DNA from 3 places in the Streptomyces sp. NPDC088350 genome. Region 3 is predicted to be linked to each of the others. Evidence: predicted binding sites of a transcription regulator. Region 3 holds the regulator's gene; each other region holds the start of a gene.
What was found. The regulator HrcA, encoded in region 3, represses chaperone genes, less so after heat shock. The targets are predictions, from matches to a motif close to TTNGCACTCNGNNNNNCNGAGTGCNAA.
Positions count from the first base shown of each region.

Region 1 (7,501 bases), on a different contig from region 3:
ACCGGCGCGGCCGTACGGGTGAGCGCGCCCGGGCCGAAGGGCGTCGCCGGGAGCGGGCTGGCCGGGGACGCGGTGTGTCACCGGCGGCACCACGGCGGCGACGACCAGGCGGTCTACGCGGTCGCGCGCGAGGATCTCGACGACTGGGAGCGGGAGTTGGGGCGCCCGCTGGCCAGTGGCTCCTTCGGGGAGAACCTGACGACCCAGGGTCTCGACGTGTCCGGCGCGCGGATCGGCGAGCGCTGGCGCATCGGGCCCGAGGTGGTTCTGGAGGTCACCTGCGGGCGGATTCCGTGCCGTACGTTCCAGGACCATCTGGGCGAGCGGGGGTGGGTGAGGCGGTTCACCCTGAAGGGGGCGCCGGGGGCGTATCTGCGGGTGATCGAACCCGGTGAGATCCGGGCGGGGGACGCGATCGAGATCGTGCACCGGCCCGCCCACGACGTGACGGTGGCCCTGCAGTTCCGGGCCGTGACGACCGAGCGGGAGCTGCTGCCGCGGTTGCTCCCGGCGGGCGAGGCGCTGCATCCGGAGGCGCTGGCGCAGGCGCGGAAGTATGTCGCGGAGTACGCGGGCTGACCTGCCGTCACGGCTTGTTCGACACGTTGTTCGACACGTGTGCGTCACGGATCGGGAGGGCCTGTGCAGAGATCGGGCCCGCCCGCTCCGGGTCACTAATCTTGCGCCATGACAACGGCATTGATTACGGGATCGACCGCGGGGATCGGTGCCGCCTTCGCGCGGCGGCTCGCGGCGGACGGACACAACCTCGTGCTGGTGGCGCGGAACACCGCGCGGCTCGGGGAGCAGGCGACCGAACTGCACGACCGGCACGGCATCGAGGCGGAGGTGCTGACCGCCGACCTGGCCACGGACCAGGGCATCGAGACGGTGGCCGCCCGCCTCGCCGACCGCAAGAACCCCGTCGACCTGCTGGTCAACAACGCGGGCTTCGGCAACAAGGGCCGCTATCTCGACGTACCGATGGCCGACGAGCTGAAGATGCTCAAGGTGCACTGCGAGGCCGTGCTGCGGCTGACCGGCGCGGCGACCGAGGCGATGCGGGAACGCGGGCGCGGCGGTGTCGTCAACGTGGCGTCGGTGGCGGCCTTCGTTCCCCGCGGGACGTACGGCGCGTCGAAGGCGTGGGTGGTGCAGTTCACGCAGGGCGCGGCGAAGGACCTGGCCGGTACGGGCGTACGGCTGATGGCGCTGGCGCCCGGGTTCGTGCGGACCGAGTTCCACGAGCGGGCCGGGATGGGCACGGACAACATCCCGAACTGGATGTGGCTGGACGCGGACAAGCTGGTCGCGGCGGCGCTCGCGGATCTGGCGCGCGGCAAGTCGCTGTCGATCCCGGACCCGCGCTACAAGGCGCTGATGGGCCTGGTGAAGATCACTCCGCAGGCGGTGCTGGGCGGGATCACGTCGAAGACCGGGCGGAAGTACGGGCCGCAGTGACGGGGTGAGGGCGCCGCTCCGGTGGGACAATGGGCTCATCTACCGGACCCAGGGGGGCCGGAGGCGGTGTCATGACGTTCGTACAGCTCATCGACTGCAAGACCAGCCGGTTCGACGAGATGAACCGGCTGATGGACACCTGGGTCGAGCAGACCAAAGGGAAGCGGACCGCCGCCCACAGCGTGATCGGCAAGGACCGCTCCGACGCCTCGCACTTCGTGGAGATCGTGGAGTTCCCCTCGTACGAGGAGGCGATGCGGAACTCGAAGCTGCCGGAGACCGACCGGATATTCCGGGAGATGGTCGCCCTGTGCGACGAGACGCCGACGTTCACCGACCTGGACGTGGTGCGGGACGAGGCGCTGTACGCGGCCACCGCACGGCGGTTCTTCGAGACGGCCGCCGTGCCGGGCGAACTGCCGCCGCTGGACGATCTGGTCGCCGAGGACTATCGCGACCACGATCCGTCCAACGAGCAGGACACCGTCGGGGTGGCCGAGCTGCGGCGCGTGGTCGGGACGTGGCGGAGCGGGTTCGACTTCGGCTTCGTGATCGAGGACCAGATCTCCGAGGGCGACCGGGTGTGCACGCGGTGGACCTGGAACGCGACCCACACCGGCGACTTCATGGGGCTCCCGGCGACCGGGAAACGCGTCGTCATGACCGGCGTGACGATCCACCGGTGCGCTGACGACGGCCGGATCGCCGAGGCCTGGTGGCAGTACGACCGGCTGGGGCTGATGGCTCAACTGGGGGCGCTGGACGGGCTGGAGCGCTGAGCAGGGCCCCGGCCACAGGACCGCCCGCGAAGGGAGAAGCCCCCGTTCCGCACCGGAACGGGGGCTTCTTCGTGCGGGGTGACTCAGTGGGAGTGGCCGTGGCTGTGACCACCGGCGGCCGGCTCCTCCTCTTCCTTCTTCTCGACGACCAGGGTCTCGGTCGTGAGGAGGAGGGAGGCGATGGAGGCGGCGTTCTCCAGGGCGGAGCGGGTGACCTTGACCGGGTCGATGACGCCGGCCTTGACCAGGTCGCCGTACTCGCCGGTCGCGGCGTTGAAGCCCTGGCCCTGCTCGAGCTCGGCGACCTTGGCGGTGATGACGTAACCCTCCAGGCCGGCGTTCTCGGCGATCCAGCGCAGCGGCTCGACGACCGCGCGGCGCACGACCGCGACACCGGTGGCCTCGTCGCCGGTCTTGCCGAGGTTGCCCTCCAGGACCTTGGCGGCGTGCACCAGAGCGGAGCCACCACCGGAGACGATGCCCTCCTCGACCGCGGCGCGGGTCGCGGAGATGGCGTCCTCCAGACGGTGCTTCTTCTCCTTCAGCTCCACCTCGGTGGCGGCGCCGACCTTGATCACGCACACGCCGCCGGCCAGCTTCGCGAGGCGCTCCTGGAGCTTCTCGCGGTCCCAGTCGGAGTCGGTGTTCTCGATCTCGGCCTTGATCTGGTTGACGCGGCCCGCGACCTCGGAGGAGTCGCCGGCACCGTCGACGACGGTCGTGTCGTCCTTGGTGACCGTCACGCGGCGGGCGGAGCCCAGCACGTCCAGGCCGACCTGGTCGAGCTTGAGGCCGACCTCCTCGGCGATGACCTGACCGCCGGTGAGGGTGGCGAGGTCGCCGAGCATCGCCTTGCGGCGGTCGCCGAAGCCGGGGGCCTTGACCGCGACCGCGTTGAACGTGCCGCGGATCTTGTTCACGACCAGGGTCGACAGGGCCTCGCCCTCGACGTCCTCGGCGATGATCAGCAGCGGCTTGGAGGCGTTGGCCTGGATGACCTTCTCCAGCAGCGGCAGCAGGTCCTGGATGGAGCTGATCTTGCCCTGGTGGATGAGGATGTACGGGTCCTCGAGGACCGCTTCCATGCGCTCCTGGTCCGTCACGAAGTACGGCGACAGGTAGCCCTTGTCGAAGGCCATGCCCTCGGTGAAGTCCAGCTCCAGACCGAAGGTGTTGGACTCCTCGACGGTGATGACACCGTCCTTGCCGACCTTGTCCATCGCCTCGGCGATGAGCTCGCCGACCTGGCTGTCCTGCGCGGACAGACCGGCGACGGCCGCGATGTCGGCCTTGTCGTCGATCGGGCGCGCGGTGGCGAGCAGCTCGTCGGAGATGGCCTTGACGGCGGCGTCGATGCCCTTCTTCAGGGAGGCCGGGGAGGCGCCGGCGGCGACGTTGCGCAGGCCCTCGCGTACGAGCGCCTGGGCGAGCACGGTGGCGGTGGTGGTGCCGTCACCCGCGATGTCGTTGGTCTTGGTCGCCACCTCCTTCACCAGCTGGGCACCGAGGTTCTCGTACGGGTCGTCGAGCTCGACCTCGCGGGCGATCGTGACACCGTCGTTGGTGATGGTGGGGGCGCCGAACTTCTTGTCGATGACGACGTTGCGGCCCTTGGGGCCGATCGTCACCTTGACCGTGTCGGCAAGCTTGTTGACGCCGCGCTCGAGGGCGCGACGGGCGTCCTCGTCGAACTTCAGGATCTTCGCCATGGGAGCGGTTCAGCCCTCTCGGAAAACGTGGGTGAAACGAACTACGCCCCTGACGCCCGGCTTCATAAGGTCGCGGGGGCCAGGGGCGTAGCTCACATACAGAATGTGAAGCGAATTACTTCTCGATGACCGCGAGCACGTCGCGGGCCGAGAGGACGAGGTACTCCTCGCCGCTGTACTTCACTTCGGTGCCGCCGTACTTGCTGTACAGCACGATGTCGCCGGTCTTGACGTCGAGCGGAAGACGCTCGCCGTTCTCGAAGCGGCCCGGGCCAACGGCCAGGACGACGCCCTCCTGGGGCTTCTCCTTGGCCGTGTCCGGGATGACCAGGCCAGAGGCCGTGGTCTGCTCGGCGTCGAGCGGCTGGACCACAATGCGGTCCTCAAGCGGCTTGATGGCAACCTTGGAGCTGGTGGTCGTCACGATCCGACCTCCCCCTTCGGAGATCTCACGGGGTTAACTGTCTGAGGTGGCGACCAGGTGGATCCGTCGTCGCGGGTGCCGGACCTGCCCGTCGCTATTGGCACTCTCCAGGGGGGAGTGCCAGACCTGAGACTATGACTGCGATTAGCACTCGGTCAAGCGGAGTGCCAATGCCCGCGGCGCTGGAGCGGAATTTTTCAGGTGCCCTGGGCTCTGTGGTGGGCCTGTCTTGGTGTTGCCGTCCCGGGGGGCCGCGCCCCCAGACCCCCGCTTCGGCCTGGACGGCCTCGTCCTCAAGCGCCGGACGGGCTGGGATTGCCCACCGGCGCCCGAAAGGACCCGCAAGGCTCCGCACTCGAACTACAGCTCGAACTACAGGTAGTCCTCCAAGCGGCCCACCGTCAGCCCCCGCTCCTGGATGCGGCGCAGCAGTCGGGCCGTGCCGGCGGTCGGGGCGAGGCGGACGATGTCGCCGGGGGCGAGGCGGTGGGGGCCTTGGGTGTAGGTCAGGGCGCCGGCTGTCGTGGAGGCCCGCCACAGGACCAGTGCGGAGATGCCGCAGTCGGCTGCCGCGCGGAGGGTCGTCGTGTCGTAGGTGCCGTAAGGGGGCCTGAGCAGCCGGGAGTTGAGGCGGGGATGCCGGGAGTCGGGGCGGGGATGCCGGCCGCAGATCTCGGTGCGTTGGGCGGCGTACGGGCGGCCGGTGAAGTGGCGGTGGTCCGGTGTCGTGCCGAACTCGGTGACGGGCAGGCGTAGTTCGCGGACCATTTCCGCGAACCTCGGGTCCCGGCGCGCGCCCGCGTCGTGGTCGTAGGTCAGGAAGACGACCCTGTCGTGGGTGCGGACGTGGTCCACGACGGGCGGGAGGTCCGGGCCCGCCGAGCGGGGGGCCTGGAGGGGGGAGGGTTTGGGGGCGGGGGCAAGTGGAGCGGTCAAACCCCAGTGGCGGTACGGCTGTTCGCGGGACGGGCCGTGCGGGTGCACGCGTTGGGCGGCCTTCTTGCCCAGCCGTTCGATGGGGTCGACGGACTGGGCGCAGCCGGTGAGAAGGGTGGCCGCCAGGGCGACGGCCACCGGTGTCCGCAGGTTCGCGAGCCTCACAGGTAGTCCTCTAGGCGGGCCACCGCGTAGCCCTCGGCCGTGACCTTGCCGAGGAAGCGGCGCATGTCGTCGACCATCGTGCCCTTCCAGTCCGCGCGGCCCCGGAAGTGGGTCAGGACGATGTCGCCGGGGTGCAGCTCCTGGTCGTCCTCGCGGTACTCCCAGTGGTCGACGTACACCTCCTCGTCCCAGATCGGGGCGTACTTGATGCCGCAGGACTTGGCGGCGACGAGGGTGTCGTGGTTGTAGTTGCCGTAGGGCGGCCGGAAGACCGTCGGGGCCTTGCCGAACTGCTTCTTCATGACGGCCTGCATGCCGCAGATCTCGCGCTTCTGCTCGGCGTAGGAGAGGCCGGGCAGGTACGGGTGCGTGAGGGTGTGGTTGTTGACCGTGTGGCCCTCGGACTGCATCTTCCGGAAGTAGCCGTAGTCGTCCTTCACCAGGTAGTTGCTGAGGAAGGCCGTGTACGGGATCTTCAGGTCGCTCATCATCCGCAGGAACGCGGGGTCCTTCTCCTCGCCGTCGTCGATGGTGAGGAACACGATCTTCTGCTTGGTGGGGATGGTGGTGAAGACCGGCGGGAGGTTCAGTTCCTCCTGGTCGTCCACCTCGAATCCCTTGCGCGCGGTGATCTCCGGCTTGTGCGCCGGGGCCGGCGGGGCCTGGAGGGGCACTTTCGCCAGCCCCCAGCGCTTCGCCGCGGCGACCCGGGCCGCGTAGGCGGCGCGCAGCCTGCTCGCGTAGGAGTCCAGCGCGCGGGCCGGGGGCGCGTGCAGGGGCTGCGCGCCGTGGGCCGGGGGAACGGCCTTCTCGGCGCCGGGCTGGGTGCAGCCGGAGACGACGGCGGCGAGCGTGAGGGCGGCGAGCGCGCCACGGGCGCCCGTCCTCCGACCTCGGGTTCCGCGGCTCCCGTGCGCCCGATTGATGTCATTTTGTACGACTACTCGCATGGGGTCGGATCCTTTCAGGCCCCGGCCACGATCCCGCGCCGACACCGCGAAGACACCGCCGGCGGAGGCACACCGTCCACCGACTGGCCCACAATGACCGGGTGAACGACCCCGTACTCGCCTTCGCCGCCCTGCTCACCCCCGAGGGCCGCGCCCTCCTCGACGAGGTCCGCGGCACCGACCCGGCCAAGGAACTCGCCGTCGCCACCCGGCTGCGCCGCGAGCACCCCGCCGAACTCGTCTCGGCGGCGCTCGGGCAGGAACGGCTGCGGCAGCGGGCGGCGGTGGCGAAGTTCGCCCTCGACGACGCCTCACGCATGTTCTTCACCCCGAACGGCTTCGAACAGTCGACCCGGGCGAGCGTCGCCACGTACCGCGCCGGCCGGCTGCTCGCCATGGGCGTGACCTCCGTCGCCGACCTCTGCTGCGGAATCGGCGGCGACGCGATCGCGCTGGCGCGGGCGGGGGTGCGCGTACTGGCCGTGGACCGCGACCCGCTGACGGTCGCGGTGGCCCGCGCGAACGCGGAGGCGCTGGGCCTGGCCGACCTGATCGAGGTCCGGGAGGCGGATGTGACGGAGGTGGACACGTCCGCGTACGACGCCGTGTTCGTCGATCCCGCACGGCGGGGCGGCCGGGGGCGCATCTTCGATCCCGAGGCGTACTCGCCGCCGCTGTCCTGGGCCGTGGGGGCCGCTACGACGGCCCGGGTCGCCGCGCTGAAGATCGCACCCGGGGTGCCGCACGAGGCGATCCCCGCGGAGGCCGAGGCGGAGTGGATCTCGGACGGGGGGGACGTGAAGGAGGCGGTGCTGTGGTTCGGTACCGGGGTGCGGCCGGGGGCCGTGCGCGCAACTCTCCTGCCCGGACCGCGAGTTCTGCACGGACGGGGACTGCCCGACCCCGAAGTCCGTTCCGTGGGGCGGTACTTGTACGAGCCCGACGGCGCCGTCATCCGCGCGCATCTCGTCGCCGAGGTGGCGGAGGAGGTCGGCGGCGGGCTCGTCGACGAGACCATCGCGTACGTCACGGCGGACGGACTACGGCCGACCGGGTACGCCTCCGCCTATGAGATCA
Region 1 covers NZ_JBIVNL010000001.1:326,799-334,299, reverse strand. The annotation lists gene ACIQBL_RS01575 (MOSC domain-containing protein) at 1-579, shown strand, start outside; gene ACIQBL_RS01570 (SDR family NAD(P)-dependent oxidoreductase) at 688-1,461, shown strand; gene ACIQBL_RS01565 (ester cyclase) at 1,533-2,240, shown strand; gene groL (chaperonin GroEL) at 2,324-3,949, opposite strand; gene groES (co-chaperone GroES) at 4,065-4,373, opposite strand; gene ACIQBL_RS01550 (hypothetical protein) at 4,746-5,474, opposite strand; gene ACIQBL_RS01545 (polysaccharide deacetylase family protein) at 5,471-6,424, opposite strand; gene ACIQBL_RS01540 (methyltransferase domain-containing protein) at 6,526-7,501, shown strand, end outside.
Region 1: the regulator HrcA is predicted to act here: its motif matches at 4,518-4,544, upstream of groES (co-chaperone GroES).

Region 2 (7,501 bases), on a different contig from region 3:
GTCGGCGCCGCCGCCGCGCGCGCCGGTTTCCGCTCCTGCGTGTTCATCCCGCACGACCTGGAGCAGGGCAAGGTCGTCATGGCCGCGATCTACGGCGGCGAGCTCGTCGGCATCGAGGGCAACTACGACGACGTGAACCGCTTCTGCTCCGAGCTGATCGGCGACCCGGCCGGCGAGGGCTGGGGCTTCGTCAACGTCAACCTGCGGCCGTACTACGCGGAGGGTTCCAAGACCCTCGCGTACGAGATCTGCGAGCAGCTCGGCTGGCGGCTCCCGGACCAGCTGGTCGTGCCGATCGCCTCCGGCTCGCAGCTCACGAAGATCGACAAGGGGCTCCAGGAGCTGATCAAGCTCGGGCTCGTCGAGGACAAGCCGTACAAGATCTTCGGCGCGCAGGCGGAGGGGTGTTCGCCGGTGTCCGTCGCGTACAAGGCGGGCCACGACGTCGTACGGCCGCAGAAGCCGAACACGATCGCGAAGTCGCTGGCGATCGGGAACCCGGCGGATGGTCCTTACGTGCTGGATATCGCTCGGCGTACGGGTGGGGCCGTGGAGGACGTCACCGATGAGCAGTGCGTGGACGCGATCAAGTTGCTGGCGCGCACGGAGGGTATTTTCGCGGAGACGGCGGGCGGGGTGACCGTCGGTGTGGCGAAGAAGCTGATCGACAACGGTCTGCTGGACCCGACGCTGACCACGGTTGTGCTGAACACCGGGGATGGTCTGAAGACGCTGGACGCGGTTGCCGGGACCGGGCTCACCGCGACGATCCGGCCGAGTCTTGAGTCGTTCAGGGAAGCGGGGCTCGCGTCCTAGCGTCGTTCTTTGACTGCGGGTCCGTGGGGGCTGGTCGCGCAGTTCCCCGCGCCCCTAAAAAAGCAGCTGACCGGAGGTTTTACCGTGAGCGTTAGTGTCCGTATCCCCACCATCCTGCGCACCTATACCGGTGGCCAGGCCGAGGTCTCCGCCGAAGGCGCCACCCTCGCCGAGGTCATCTCGGATCTGGAGAAGAACCACGCCGGTATCTCCGCGCGCGTTCTCGACGACCAGGGCAAGCTGCGGCGGTTCGTCAACGTGTACGTGAACGACGACGACGTGCGGTTCGAGCAGGGGCTGGAGACGGCCACCCCGGACGGGGCCGGCGTCTCGATCATTCCGGCCGTCGCCGGCGGCTGATAGTTACCCTAGGTAACGCCGATTACCGAGAGTTCATCGAATTGCCCCCTCCGTGAGAGAAGCGGAGGGGGCAATTCTCTATGGTTGAGCACGGTACAGTTGGGGAACCCGCTCCACTCCGCATGCCGGACGCATATGAGTACCGGCTCCGCGTGCGATGAGAAGTAGCCAAAGTGTGCAGGTCTTTTGTGGCTTATGTTCCCTTTGTGGGGCCCGACTTGCCCTGAAGTCGGATGAATTCTCCGTAAATTCCCGACCGGTCCTGCCCGGAATTCTCGTCGGATTGACCTGTTGCAGACGGCAGTTGGACGGATACATTCGGCCGCGGTCGACGCGTTCCGGCGCACGCCCCCAATCCTGTGGGGGGTGAGGTCTGACCCGGATCCGCGAAGTGCGGGTCCGTGCAAGGGCCAGTAATAGGGGAGTTAGGCATGGCTCAGGGCACCGTCAAATGGTTCAACGCGGAGAAGGGGTACGGCTTCATCGCGGTCGACGGTGGTGCGGATGTTTTCGTCCACTACAGCGCGATTCAGATGGACGGCTACCGCACCCTGGAAGAGGGTCAGCGGGTCGATTTCGAGATCTCGCAGGGTCAGAAGGGGCCGCAGGCGGACATGGTCCGGCTCGCGACCAGCTGAAGCACGCGCCGACGAACAGCAGCGACGTTCTTCGTTCCTCACCGAAGGGCTCGTACTCCTGGGGGGTCACCTCCTGGGGTACGGGCCCTTCGGCATGCCCGCGGGGTGCCTCGCGCGCCCTGTGGAGGAGGGTGCCAGAACCCGAGAGCCGCTTGCACTCGACCATGCCGAGTGCTAATCATTGGCGTTAGCACTCTGAAGGTGAGAGTGATAACGAAGGACCGGGTCGGTGAGGCCCAGCAGGCCAGGTGGTGCAAGGAACCACGGGGCAGGCAGGCCGTCCGTCGCGGGCGCCAGCGCGGTCCGGAGCAATCCACCCCAGTCCGGGAGGACCACTTCACATGGCCAAGATCATCGCGTTCGACGAGGAGGCACGGCGCGGTCTCGAGCGCGGGATGAACCAGCTCGCCGACGCCGTCAAGGTCACCCTTGGCCCCAAGGGCCGCAACGTCGTCCTCGAGAAGAAGTGGGGCGCCCCCACGATCACCAACGATGGTGTTTCCATCGCCAAGGAGATCGAGCTCGAGGACCCGTACGAGAAGATCGGCGCCGAGCTGGTCAAGGAAGTCGCCAAGAAGACGGACGACGTCGCCGGCGACGGTACGACCACGGCGACCGTGCTCGCCCAGGCCCTCGTCAAGGAGGGTCTGCGCAACGTGGCCGCAGGCGCCAACCCGATGGCCCTCAAGCGCGGTATCGAGAAGGCCGTCGAGGCCGTCTCCGGTGCCCTGCTGGAGCAGGCCAAGGACGTGGAGACCAAGGAGCAGATCGCTTCGACGGCCTCCATCTCCGCCGCCGACACCCAGATCGGCGAGCTCATCGCCGAGGCGATGGACAAGGTCGGCAAGGAAGGCGTCATCACCGTCGAGGAGTCGCAGACCTTCGGTCTGGAGCTTGAGCTCACCGAGGGCATGCGCTTCGACAAGGGCTACATCTCGGCGTACTTCGCCACCGACATGGAGCGTATGGAGGCGTCGCTCGACGACCCGTACATCCTGATCGCCAACTCGAAGATCGCCAACGTCAAGGACCTGCTCCCGCTCCTGGAGAAGGTCATGCAGTCGGGCAAGCCGCTGCTGATCATCGCCGAGGACGTCGAGGGCGAGGCCCTGTCCACGCTGGTCGTCAACAAGATCCGCGGCACCTTCAAGTCCGTCGCCGTCAAGGCCCCGGGCTTCGGTGACCGTCGCAAGGCCATGCTCGGCGACATCGCCATCCTCACGGGCGGCGAGGTCATCTCCGAGGAGGTCGGCCTCAAGCTGGAGAACGCGACCGTGGACCTTCTGGGCCGCGCTCGCAAGGTCGTCATCACCAAGGACGAGACGACGATCGTCGACGGCTCGGGCTCGGCGGACCAGGTTGCCGGTCGCGTCAACCAGATCCGCGCCGAGATCGAGAACAGCGACTCGGACTACGACCGCGAGAAGCTCCAGGAGCGCCTCGCCAAGCTCGCCGGCGGCGTCGCCGTCATCAAGGCGGGCGCGGCCACCGAGGTCGAGCTCAAGGAGCGCAAGCACCGCATCGAGGACGCCGTTCGCAACGCGAAGGCGGCCGTCGAGGAGGGCATCGTCGCCGGTGGCGGCGTCGCGCTCATCCAGGCCGGCAGCGTCTTCGAGAAGCTCGAGCTCGAAGGTGACGAGGCCACCGGTGCCGCGATCGTGAAGCTGGCCCTGGAGGCCCCGCTGAAGCAGATCGCGGTCAACGCCGGCCTCGAAGGCGGCGTCGTGGTGGAGAAGGTCCGCAACCTCACCCCGGGTCACGGCCTCAACGCCGCGACCGGCGAGTACGTGGACCTCATCGCCGAGGGCATCATCGACCCGGCGAAGGTCACGCGCTCTGCCCTGCAGAACGCCGCGTCCATCGCCGCGCTGTTCCTCACCACCGAGGCCGTCATCGCCGACAAGCCGGAGAAGGCGTCCGCGCCGGCCGGCGGCGGCATGCCGGGCGGTGACATGGACTTCTGATCGACCCCTTCCGGTTGATCAACGGTCTTGCCGAGGGCGGTACTTCCTGTTCCGACAGGGGGTACCGCCCTCGGGCGTGTCCGGGATCACAGGCCGGGGGACGGGATGGTCGGAAGGAGGGGGTTGGCCGCGAGGTGGTTGTTGGCGCATGATCGATGCATACGCACATACCACCCGGTACCTGGTGTCTGGTACCTGGTCTTCCGAGGAGCCCCCACACGTGTCTACGACCGCCCCCGCCTCCCGAGCGGCCGAAGTCCTCGCCCGCCCGATCACCCTCAACGGCCTGACCGTCCCCAACCGGATCGTCATGGCGCCGATGACCCGCCAGTTCTCGCCGGGCGGGGTGCCGGGGGAGGACGTGGTGTCGTACTACTCCCGTCGTGCCGCCGCGGGCGTGGGCCTGATCGTCACCGAGGGGACCTACGTCGGTCACGAGTCGGCCGGGCAGAGCGACCGCGTCCCGCGCTTCCACGGCGCGGAGCAGCTCGCGGGCTGGGCGAAGGTCGCCGAGGGCGTGCACGCGGCGGGCGGCACGATCGTGCCGCAGCTGTGGCACATCGGCATGGTCCGCGAGCAGGGCCAGCCGCCGTACGCGGACGCCCCCGCGGTCGGCCCCTCCGGGCTGCGCATCGGCAGCGACGAGGTCACCGGTACGGCCATGACGCAGCGGGACCTGGACGACGTCATCGGCGCCTTCGCCGAGGCCGCCGCGGCGGCGGAGCGGATCGGTTTCGACGGCGTGGAACTCCACGGCGCGCACGGCTACCTCCTCGACCAGTTCCTGTACGCGGGCACCAACCGCCGTACGGACGCCTACGGCGGTGACGCGGTCGCCCGTACGAAGTTCGCGGCGGAGATCGTGGCGGCGGTCCGCGAGACCGTCTCTCCCGACTTCCCGATCATCTTCCGCTACTCGCAGTGGAAGCAGGACGTCTACGGTGCCCGGCTCGCCGAGACCCCGGAGGAGCTGGAGTCCATCCTGACCCCGCTCGCCGCGGCCGGCGTCGACGTCTTCCACGCCTCCACCCGCCGTTACTGGCTCCCCGAGTTCGAGGAGACCGGCTCCGACCTCAACCTCGCGGGCTGGACCAAGAAGCTCACCGGCAGGCCCACCATCACCGTCGGCTCGGTCGGCCTCGACGGCGACTTCCTCAAGGGGTTCCGCGGCGAGGGCGCCCCGCTCAAGGGCATCGACGACCTCCTCGACAGCCTGGAGCGCGACGAGTTCGACATGGTCGCGGTGGGCCGGGCGCTGCTCCAGGACCCGGAGTGGGCGGCGAAGGTGCTCGCGGGGCGCGTGGACGAGCTGGCGCCGTACGACGCGGCGGCGCTGCGCTCGCTGAGCTGACGCCGACGCCGACGCCGACGCACACATGAAGAACGGCCGGGGCTTTTGGCCCCGGCCGTTCCTGTCGTCCCGTCGCGTCCCGACCGACGTGCTACTCCCGCACCCCCGGGCGGACGCCTACGGCGCCGTCAGCAGGAGTGCGGGCCGGTCTCACCCGAACATCCCGGTGCACGCGGCGTGCAGGGGCACGAAGACCCACGCTCCTTTCAGGACGACGCTGCGCAAGCGGCTTTCCTCCCGTTGCTCGAAGGAGTACTCGACGGCCCGGACAAGGAGCACCGGGATGACCACGCCCGCGAGTACGCCCTCCAGGAACGGCGTACGAGACCCTGAGGAGCGTTGCATCCCCCAGCTGACCGCCATGACGCCCAACAGGACGTACTGGAACGGAAGATCGGTGACCATCTTCTTGTTGGCGGCGGCGAGCCCGGCAATGCCGAGCAGCTCGACCACCACGACTGCGAACAGGGCTATGTCCAACACGCCGACAACGAACCTTTCTCCAGCGAACGGAACTGACGGAAAAGGACCTCAGCGGGTCGGCCGGTCACCACGCCTTGCGGCAGGCGGTCTTGATGTCGTTCCACCCGAAGTACAGGGTGAAGATCCCCTGGACCACGGAGTTGGCGTTGAACCCTTCGCCGCGGACGATCCGTCGGACGACGCGGATGATTCGCTTCGCGCGCTTCAGATCCCTCGAGATCCGGTACGCGATCGTCACGATCTTGGTCCACGAGGTCCAGGGAATGACGCTGAGGATCAGCATCCCGACGAGCATGATGCACCGCCGCTTCCAGTACCAGCTGCTCCACCAGCTCGTACCGTCGAGGTCGTACATCATGACCGGGTCGACAGGGTAGCCGTAGTGATTCGGCGAGCCCTCGACGACCGAGTCGACCTGGAGGAACCGTCCCGTGGACGGGTCGTACAGCCGCAACCCCATCAGCGTGTAACCGCTGAGCGTGTCGCCGGAGCGCTGCTTGGTGCCGGTCCAGCCGTAGCGGGTGGCGGCTGTGTCGTCCTGGACGTTGCCGTACTCGTCATAGTGCTGGACGGTGGCCGCGACGGTGGTGTCCAGCGGGAGCTGGACGGCGATGTCGCCGTGCAGGTTGGCGAGTTGCAGGACGGCTGTGCCGTCGGCGCCCGTGGTGGCGGTGAGGTCACCGGTGAGGTCCTGGACGTTTCGGGTGACGGTGGTGCCGGTCTTCGTCCAGGTGGGGCTGTCGCAGCCGCAGCCGTAGTGGCTGGTCGTGGTGGACGACGTGGTCCAGGTGCCGTCGGTCGCCTGGGTCTGGGCGGTCTGGACGGCGAGGCGTCCGGCGGCGTCCAGGGACCAGGAGTTACGGCTGGTGCCGAGGGTCTCGGTGCGCACCAGGTCGTTGGTGTAGTACGCCAGGGTCGTGCTGCCGCTCGTGGTGGTGCGGCCGAACGCGTCATAGACGTAGCCGGAGTTGGCCAGCCGGTCCGCCGAATCGTACGTGTACGACGTGGTGTTCGCGGTGGTGTCGGAGGTGCTGCTGTCGCAGTCGTCCGAACTCGCGGTCAGGGCCGTGCGGTTGCTGTTCGCGTCGAAGGTGTAGGCGCGGGTGGTGCAGCCGTTGGCGGTGGTGTCGGCGGCCTTCGTGAGGCGGCCGGCGCTGTCGTAGGTGTAGGCCGTTTCCGTCGTCGAGCCGTCGGTCTGGGTGTGGCCGGAGCGGTGTCCGGCGACCGTGTAACCGGCGGTGTCGGAGGCGACGGTGGTGCCGTCCGACGTCGTGTATTCGCGGCCGGTCTGCTGGCCGGCCGGGTCGGTGGTGACGGTGAGGGTGTAGCTGCCGGGCAGGGTCTCCGTCGCCAGCGTGCCGTCGGCGTCGTAGGTGCCGGTGAAGGTGCCCGCGACCGAGTCGGTCAGGGTCTTCAGCTTGCCTGCGGTGCCGTAGGCGTAGGTGACGGTGGACGGCGCCGAGTCGGTGGTCTTCACCGGACGGTCCAGCACGTCGTACGACGTGGTGCTGGTGTTGCCCGCGCCGTCGGCGTACGAGGTCTGACGACCCAGGTCGTCATAGCCGGCCGCGATGGTCTGGCCGTTGGACGTCTGGGTGGCGATCTGCCCGTTGGTCTCGTCGTAGGTGACGGTGGTGGCGGGGGTGTCCGTGCCCGTGCCGCCGGTGATCGCCGTGCTGGTCGTCCGGCCGGCCGCGTCCACCGTGATGGTGGTGGTGCGGGTCACGCTGTTGGCGGTCTCCGCCTTGCCCGCGCCCTGGCCCCATCGGTCGTAGGTGTAGACGGTGGTGACCGCTTCGGTGGGGTTGGTCCCGCCGCCGGTGATCGCCGCCGCGGGCGCGGTCCTGCAGAGCAGGCCGTCCCACGCGACCGAGGCGCAGGTGCCGGAG
Region 2 covers NZ_JBIVNL010000013.1:186,917-194,417, forward strand. The annotation lists gene thrC (threonine synthase) at 1-816, shown strand, start outside; gene ACIQBL_RS38520 (MoaD/ThiS family protein) at 901-1,176, shown strand; gene ACIQBL_RS38525 (cold-shock protein) at 1,608-1,814, shown strand; gene groL (chaperonin GroEL) at 2,156-3,778, shown strand; gene ACIQBL_RS38535 (NADH:flavin oxidoreductase) at 3,999-5,129, shown strand; gene ACIQBL_RS38540 (hypothetical protein) at 5,280-5,612, opposite strand; gene ACIQBL_RS38545 (DNRLRE domain-containing protein) at 5,677-7,501, opposite strand, start outside.
Region 2: the regulator HrcA is predicted to act here: its motif matches at 1,966-1,992, upstream of groL (chaperonin GroEL).

Region 3 (7,501 bases):
ATGTCGGCGGCGGGCTTCGACTGGTACGAGGTCTCGAACTGGGCGACGTCGGAATCCGGCCGTTGTCTCCACAACGAGCTGTACTGGCGCGGCGCCGACTGGTGGGGCGCGGGCCCCGGAGCGCACTCGCACGTCGGCGGGGTGCGCTGGTGGAACGTCAAGCACCCGGGCGCGTACGCGGGGGCGCTGGCGGCCGGCCGTTCCCCGGGCGCGGGCCGGGAGATCCTCTCCGAGGAGGACCGGCGGGTGGAGCGGATCCTGCTGGAGCTGCGGCTCCGGGAGGGGGTACCGCTGGACCTGCTCCGGCCGGAGGGGCTCGCCGCTTCGCGCCGGGCGCTGGGGGAGGGGCTGCTGGAGGCGGGGCCGTACGAGGAGGGGAGCGCCGTGCTCACGCTGCGCGGGCGGTTGCTGGCGGATGCGGTGGTGCGGGACCTGGTGGACTGATCACTCGGGGGAGTGAATCGGTGCGGAACGCGGGTTCGGTCCCTAACCTGGTTCGTAGGCTGCCGCCGTAATTACTCGGTGGTGGAAACCGGAGGTTGCGGAGATGACCGCTGTGGACGACCGACCGATGACCACCGACATCGTGAAGTTCTTCGAGAACTTTGAGTTTCCCGAGGAATTCAAGGTCGAGCTTCTCCGGGGGGAAATCGTGATGATGGCGGGGCCGGATGTGGCTCACAACGACATCGTGGAAGCGGTCGTGGACCAGATCCCACGTCGGCGCTGGCGGCGACTCCAGACGCAGGACATCGCCATCCTTGAGGAGACCAGTGAGCCGCAGCCGGACCTTGTGGTGCTTGAGCGAGGTGTCGGGCCCGGTCACGGAAGGCTGATGCCGTCCGAGGTCATCACCATGCTGTTGGAGGTCGTCTCCAAGACCAGTGTGGATCGCGACTACGGAGTCAAGCGCTCGATCTACGCGGCGGCGAAGGTACCCGGGTACCTGATCATCGATCCGATCATGGCCCAGTGCGTACTGCTTACTGAGCCGACGGGGCATGGGGAGGACGCGGACTACCAGTGCCAGCGGATCACCAAGTTCGGCGACCTCGCGCCGTTGGAGCCCATCGGTATCGAACTGGACACCAGCGAATTCGCCACCTATGAGAAGGTCAAGCCTCACCGCTATCCGTGACGAAGTCGATCAACTCCTCCACCCGCCCCAGCAGTTCCGGCTCAAGATCCTTGTACGACGTCACCTTGGCCAGAATCGCCTGCCACACCGCACCGGTGTTTTCCGGCCAACCCAGTGCCCGGCACACCCCCGTCTTCCAGTCCTGCCCGTGCGGGACCCGGGGCCACGCCGCGATGCCGACCGAGGACGGTTTCACGGCCTCCCAGATGTCGATGTAGGGGTGGCCGACGACGAGAGCGTGCTCGCTGGTGACCGACTGGGCGATGCGCCACTCCTTGGTGCCCGGCACCAGGTGGTCGACCAGGATGCCCAGCCGCGCGTCCGGGCCGGGGGCGAACTCGTCCACGATGGCGGGCAGGTCGTCGACGCCCTCCAGGTACTCGACCACCACGCCCTCGATGCGCAGGTCGTCGCCCCACACCCGCTCGACGAGTTCCGCGTCGTGCCGGCCCTCCACGTAGATGCGCCCGGCGCGGGCCACGCGCGCGCGTGCGCCGGGGACGGCGACCGAACCGGACGCCGTACGGGTCGGCCGTAGCGGACTCGACACAGGCCTGACCAGGGTGACCACGCGGCCCTCCAGGAGGAAGCCCCTCGGCTCCATCGGGAACACCCGGTGCTTGCCGAAGCGGTCCTCCAGGGTGACCGTGCCGGCCTCGCAGCGGATCACCGCGCCGCAGAAACCGGTGCCGGGCTCCTCGACCACCAGGCCCGCTTCCGCGGCGACCTCGGGGACGGGCTTGGGCTTCTTCCACGGCGGGGTCAGGTCGGCGGAGTACTGGCGCATTCGGATGACGATAGGAGAACCGGGCCGACCGTCATCACGACACGCCGAAACGCGTTGCCAACGCGTCCCGTTGGGCCCGCACGAACCCCGCGTCGACCACCGCTCCGTGACCGGGCACGTACAGTGCGTCCTCGCCGCCCAGGGAGAGAAGCCGGTCGAGCGCCGCCGGCCAGAGCGACGGTACGGCGTCGGGGCCCGCCTGGGGTTCGCCGGACTCCTCGACCAGGTCGCCGCAGAACACGACCGCCGGGGAGCCGGGGACGAGGACCGCGAGGTCGTGGGCCGTGTGTCCGGGCCCGGCGTTCGCCAGCAGGACCTCCCGGTCGCCGCCCAGGGAGAGGGGCCGATCGTCCGGCACCAGGTGCCGCGGGTACGGCAGAGCGGCTACGGCCTCGTCGGCCACGCGCGCGTGGAGACCGTTCTGGACGGCGTCCCTCCGTAGGGCCTCCCGCCCGTCCGTCAGCACGCGCTCCACGCCCGCCGCGCCGAACACCTCCGCGCCCGTGAGCGCCGCCGCCCCGAAGACATGGTCGAAATGGGCGTGGGTGAGCGCGAGATGGGTCACAGCGTGCCCGGCGAGCGCCCGCGCCTCCGTGCGCAACCGCGCGCCCTCCGCGAGGCTCGACCCGGCGTCGATCATCAGCGCCGAGCCCGCCCCGACGACCAGCCCGACCGTGCAGTCCCAGCCAGGCAGCCGGCACCGGCCCACCCCGGCGGCCAGCCGCTCCCACCCCGCCTCTTCCCAAGTCACCGTCATACGGCGACGCTAACGGTGACGGCACCCAGGGCGTGACATCGCAGGACCGGCCTTGCCCGGGGTGTACCTCACGGCCGTACACTGGGCCGGGGAACGCTGGCACTCACGCGCACAGAGTGCCAGGAAAGGGCAGCCCGGCAACAAAACGGCGACCAGAACTGGAGGTGTGCGCGATGCTCAGCGAACGCAGGCTTCAGGTGCTGCGCGCCATCGTCCAGGACTATGTCGGCACCGAGGAGCCGGTCGGGTCCAAGGCGCTCACCGAGCGGCACAGCCTCGGCGTCTCCCCGGCGACCGTGCGCAACGACATGGCGGCCCTGGAGGACGAGGGCTACATCGCCCAGCCGCACACCAGCGCCGGGCGCATCCCGACGGACAAGGGCTATCGGCTGTTCGTCGACAAGCTCGCCGGCGTCAAGCCGATGACCGGCCCCGAGCGCAAGGCCATCCAGAACTTCCTCGACGGCGCGGTCGACCTCGACGACGTCGTCGGCCGTACGGTACGGCTGCTCGCGCAGCTCACCCGGCAGGTCGCCGTCGTCCAGTACCCCTCGCTGACCCGCTCGACCGTGCGGCACGTGGAGTTGCTGTCGCTCGCCCCCGCGCGCGTGATGCTCGTGCTGATCACGGACACCGGGCGGGTCGAGCAGCGCATGGTGGACTGCCCGGCGCCGTTCGGGGAGTCCTCGCTCGCGGATCTGCGCGCGCGGCTCAACAGCCGGATCGCGGGCCGCCGCTTCGCGGACGTACCGCAGCTCGTGCAGGACCTGCCGGAGGCCTTCGAGAACGAGGACCGCGGCACGGTCGCGACGGTGCTCTCCACCCTCCTGGAGACCCTCGTCGAGGAGACCGAGGAGCGGCTGATGATCGGCGGCACCGCCAATCTCACCCGCTTCGGACATGACTTTCCCCTCACCATCCGCCCCATCCTGGAAGCCCTGGAGGAGCAGGTCGTCCTCCTCAAGTTGCTTGGTGAGGCGGGGGATTCGGGCATGACCGTACGGATCGGTCACGAGAACGCCTACGAGGGGCTCAACTCCACTTCCGTGGTGTCGGTCGGCTACGGTTCGGGCGGCGAGGCAGTCGCCAAGCTCGGCGTGGTCGGACCGACCCGCATGGATTACCCGGGAACGATGGGAGCGGTACGCGCAGTGGCACGGTACGTCGGACAGATCCTGGCGGAGTCCTAAGTGGCCACGGACTACTACGCCGTTCTCGGCGTGCGTCGCGACGCGTCGCAGGATGAGATCAAGAAGGCCTTCCGTAGGCTCGCGCGCGAGCTGCACCCGGACGTCAATCCGGACCCGAAGACCCAGGAGCGGTTCAAGGAGATCAACGCCGCTTACGAGGTGCTCTCGGACCCGCAGAAGAAGCAGGTCTACGACCTCGGCGGCGACCCCCTCTCGCAGGCGGGCGGCGGCGGAGCCGGCGGCTTCGGCGCGGGCGGCTTCGGGAACTTCTCGGACATCATGGACGCGTTCTTCGGCACGGCGTCGCAGCGCGGACCGCGCTCGCGCACCCGCCGGGGCCAGGACGCCATGATCCGGCTGGAGATCGAGCTCGACGAGGCGGCCTTCGGCACCACGAAGGACATCCAGGTCGACACGGCCGTCGTCTGCAACACCTGCAACGGCGAGGGCGCGGCGCCGGGCACCTCGGCCCAGACCTGCGACATGTGCCGCGGTCGCGGGGAGGTCTCGCAGGTGACCCGGTCCTTCCTGGGCCAGGTCATGACGTCCCGCCCGTGCCCGCAGTGCCAGGGTTTCGGCACGGTCGTGCCGACGCCGTGCCCGGAGTGCGCCGGTGACGGCCGTGTCCGCTCGCGGCGCACGCTCACGGTCAAGATCCCGGCCGGTGTCGACAACGGCACGCGGATCCAGCTCGCGGGCGAGGGCGAGGTCGGCCCCGGCGGCGGCCCCGCAGGCGATCTGTACGTCGAGATCCACGAGCTGCCGCACGCGATGTTCCAGCGCCGCGGCGACGACCTGCACTGCACGGTCACCCTCCCGATGACGGCGGCGTCCCTGGGCACGAAGGTGCCGTTGGAGACGCTCGACGGCATGGAGGAGGTCGACATCCGCCCGGGCACCCAGTCCGGCCAGTCGATCCCGCTGCACACCCGGGGCGTCACGCATCTGCGCGGCGGCGGCCGGGGCGACCTCATCGTCCACGTCGAGGTCACCACCCCGACCAAGCTCGACGTGGAACAGGAACGACTGCTCCGCGAACTGGCGAAACTGCGCGGCGAGGAGCGCCCCATGGGGACGTTCCAGCCGGGGCAGCAGGGCCTGTTCTCCCGGTTGAAGGACGCGTTCAACGGTCGCTGATCCGGTTGTCCGCCCCGGCGTGAAGCGTGCCCTTTCCCGGGCTTGCATCTGTCCTATGCCGGGCGGAAGGCCGGATTCGGACTTGTTCGGAGGACGTGACAACATGCCGTCATGTCCTCCGCACTGACCGATCTCTTCCCTCATCCGATCGTGCAGGCCCCCATGGCGGGCGGTGTCTCCGTCCCGCGTCTCGCGGCCGCCGTGTCCGAGGCCGGCGGGCTGGGGTTCCTCGCCGCCGGGTACAAAACAGCCGACGGCATGTACCAGGAGATCAAGCAGCTGCGGAGTCTGACGACCCGCCCCTTCGGCATGAACCTGTTCATGCCGCAGCCGGAGTACGCGGACAAGGCCGCCGTCGACGTCTACGCCCACCAACTCGCCGGTGAGGCCTCCTGGTACGACACGGAACTCGGCGACCCGGACAGCGGCCGTGAGGACGGCTACGACGCCAAACTGTCCGTCCTGCTCGACAATCCGGTGAAGGTGGCCTCCTTCCACTTCGGCGTCCCGACGTCCGGCGTACTGGAATCGCTGCGCCGGGCCGGCACCTTCACCCTCGTCACCGCCACCACCGCCGAGGAGGCCCTCGCCGTGGAGCGGGCCGGCGCCGACGCGGTGATCGCGCAGGGCATCGAGGCCGGCGGCCACCAGGGCACCCACCGCGACCTGCCGGAGAACGACGGCGCCGGCGTCGGCCTGCTCTCCCTCGTCGCCCAGATCCGCGAGACCGTGAGCCTCCCGATAGTCGCCGCCGGCGGTCTGATGCGCGGCAGCCAGATCGCCGCCGCCCTCGCCGCGGGCGCGAGCGTGGCCCAGCTCGGCACGGCGTTCCTCGCCACACCGGAGTCCGGCGCCCACCTGCTCCACAAGCAGGCGCTCACCAACCCTCTTTTCACCCGTACCGAGTTGACCCGCGCGTTCTCCGGCCGCCCGGCCCGCGGCCTGGTCAACCGCTTCATGCGCGAGCACGGCCCGTACGCCCCCGCCGCGTACCCGGAGATCCACCACCTCACCTCCCCGCTGCGCAAGGCCGCCGCCAAGGCCGGTGACGCGCAGGGCATGGCGCTGTGGTCCGGACAGGGCCACCGCATGGCACGCGAGCTGCCGGCCGGCCGGCTGGTCGAGGTCCTGGTCGCCGAACTGGCCGCCGCCCGGACAGCGTTGTCGGCAGGGGGCGATCTCCGATGACCGCGCCGGTGTTCGTGGTCGAGGACTTCCGCGCGGGCGGCGGGGGACAGTTTGTCCTCGATGGTCCCGAGGGGCGGCACGCGGTCTCCGTGAAGCGGCTCCGGACCGGCGAGGAGGTCGTCCTCACCGACGGCGCCGGACGCTACGCGGTGTGCGAAGTGGTCGGCACCGAGGGCAAGGACCGGCTGATCGTCCATATGACCCCGGTCTCCGAGGAGCCGGCGGAGTCGCCCCGCATCACCGTCGTCCAGGCCCTCCCCAAAGGCGACCGCGGCGAGCTGGCCGTGGAGACGATGACCGAGACCGGTGTCGACGCCATCGTCCCCTGGGCGGCCTCCCGTTGCATCACGCAGTGGAAGGGCGACCGGGGTCTCAAGGCCCTCGCGAAGTGGCGGGCCACCGCCCGCGAGGCCGGCAAGCAGTCCCGCCGGCTGCGCTTCCCGGAGGTCGCGGACGCGGCGACGAGCAAGCAGGTTGCCGCACTTCTGGCCAAAGCCGACTTCGCCGCCGTCCTCCACGAGGACCGCGACTACGGCAGCGAGCCCCTCGCCACCGCCGAACTCCCCGCCGAGGGCGAGATCGTGCTGGTCGTGGGACCCGAAGGAGGCGTCTCCCCCGAGGAGTTGGCCCTCTTCGAGGAGGCCGGGGCGAAGGCCTGTCGGCTCGGGCGTAGCGTGCTGCGCACATCGACCGCCGGGACCGCGGCCACGGCCCTGCTCCTGGGCCGCACCGGACGCTGGTCCTGAACCAGGGGGATCGCCGTGGAACTCGCCCAAGTACGCCTGCTCGTCACCGACTTCGCCGCCTGCTACCGCTTCTACGCCGAAGTCCTAGGCCTGAAGCCGCAGTCGGGGGCGGCGAAGGGGCCGTACGAGAAGTTCAGCCCCACCGTCGGGTCGGCCGGGATCGCGTTGCAGGACCGGGCGATGATGGCCCAAGTCCTCGGTGAACTGGGGGACTTGGTGACCGGGCACCGCTCGCTCGTGGTGCTGCGGGTGGACGACCTGGACGCCTACTGCGAGCAGATCGCCGAGCGGGGAGCCACCCTGCTCCACGGGCCCGCGCCGATGACGGAGCGGATGCGGGTCGCGCATCTCAAGGACCCCGAGGGCAATGTGGTGGAGCTTCAGGAGTGGCTGCTGCTGAAGGGCTGACGGATCGTGCGCCGGGTGCCGCGCCCCCGGCGCGCGGGTGGCCGTATGCGCTCTTCCGTGTGCGCCCCGACGGTGGCAGGCTGCCGTCCATGGGGGCGTTGAGGCAGGTTTGGCGTCGGCCGCGCGGGCGGCGAGTGGCCGCTGTGGCGG
Region 3 covers NZ_JBIVNL010000010.1:5,155-12,655, forward strand. The annotation lists gene hemW (radical SAM family heme chaperone HemW) at 1-444, shown strand, start outside; gene ACIQBL_RS32350 (Uma2 family endonuclease) at 548-1,138, shown strand; gene ACIQBL_RS32355 (DUF3097 domain-containing protein) at 1,116-1,925, opposite strand; gene ACIQBL_RS32360 (MBL fold metallo-hydrolase) at 1,960-2,682, opposite strand; gene hrcA (heat-inducible transcriptional repressor HrcA) at 2,856-3,872, shown strand; gene dnaJ (molecular chaperone DnaJ) at 3,873-5,009, shown strand; gene ACIQBL_RS32375 (nitronate monooxygenase) at 5,121-6,197, shown strand; gene ACIQBL_RS32380 (16S rRNA (uracil(1498)-N(3))-methyltransferase) at 6,194-6,943, shown strand; gene ACIQBL_RS32385 (VOC family protein) at 6,959-7,351, shown strand; gene ACIQBL_RS32390 (hypothetical protein) at 7,495-7,501, shown strand, end outside.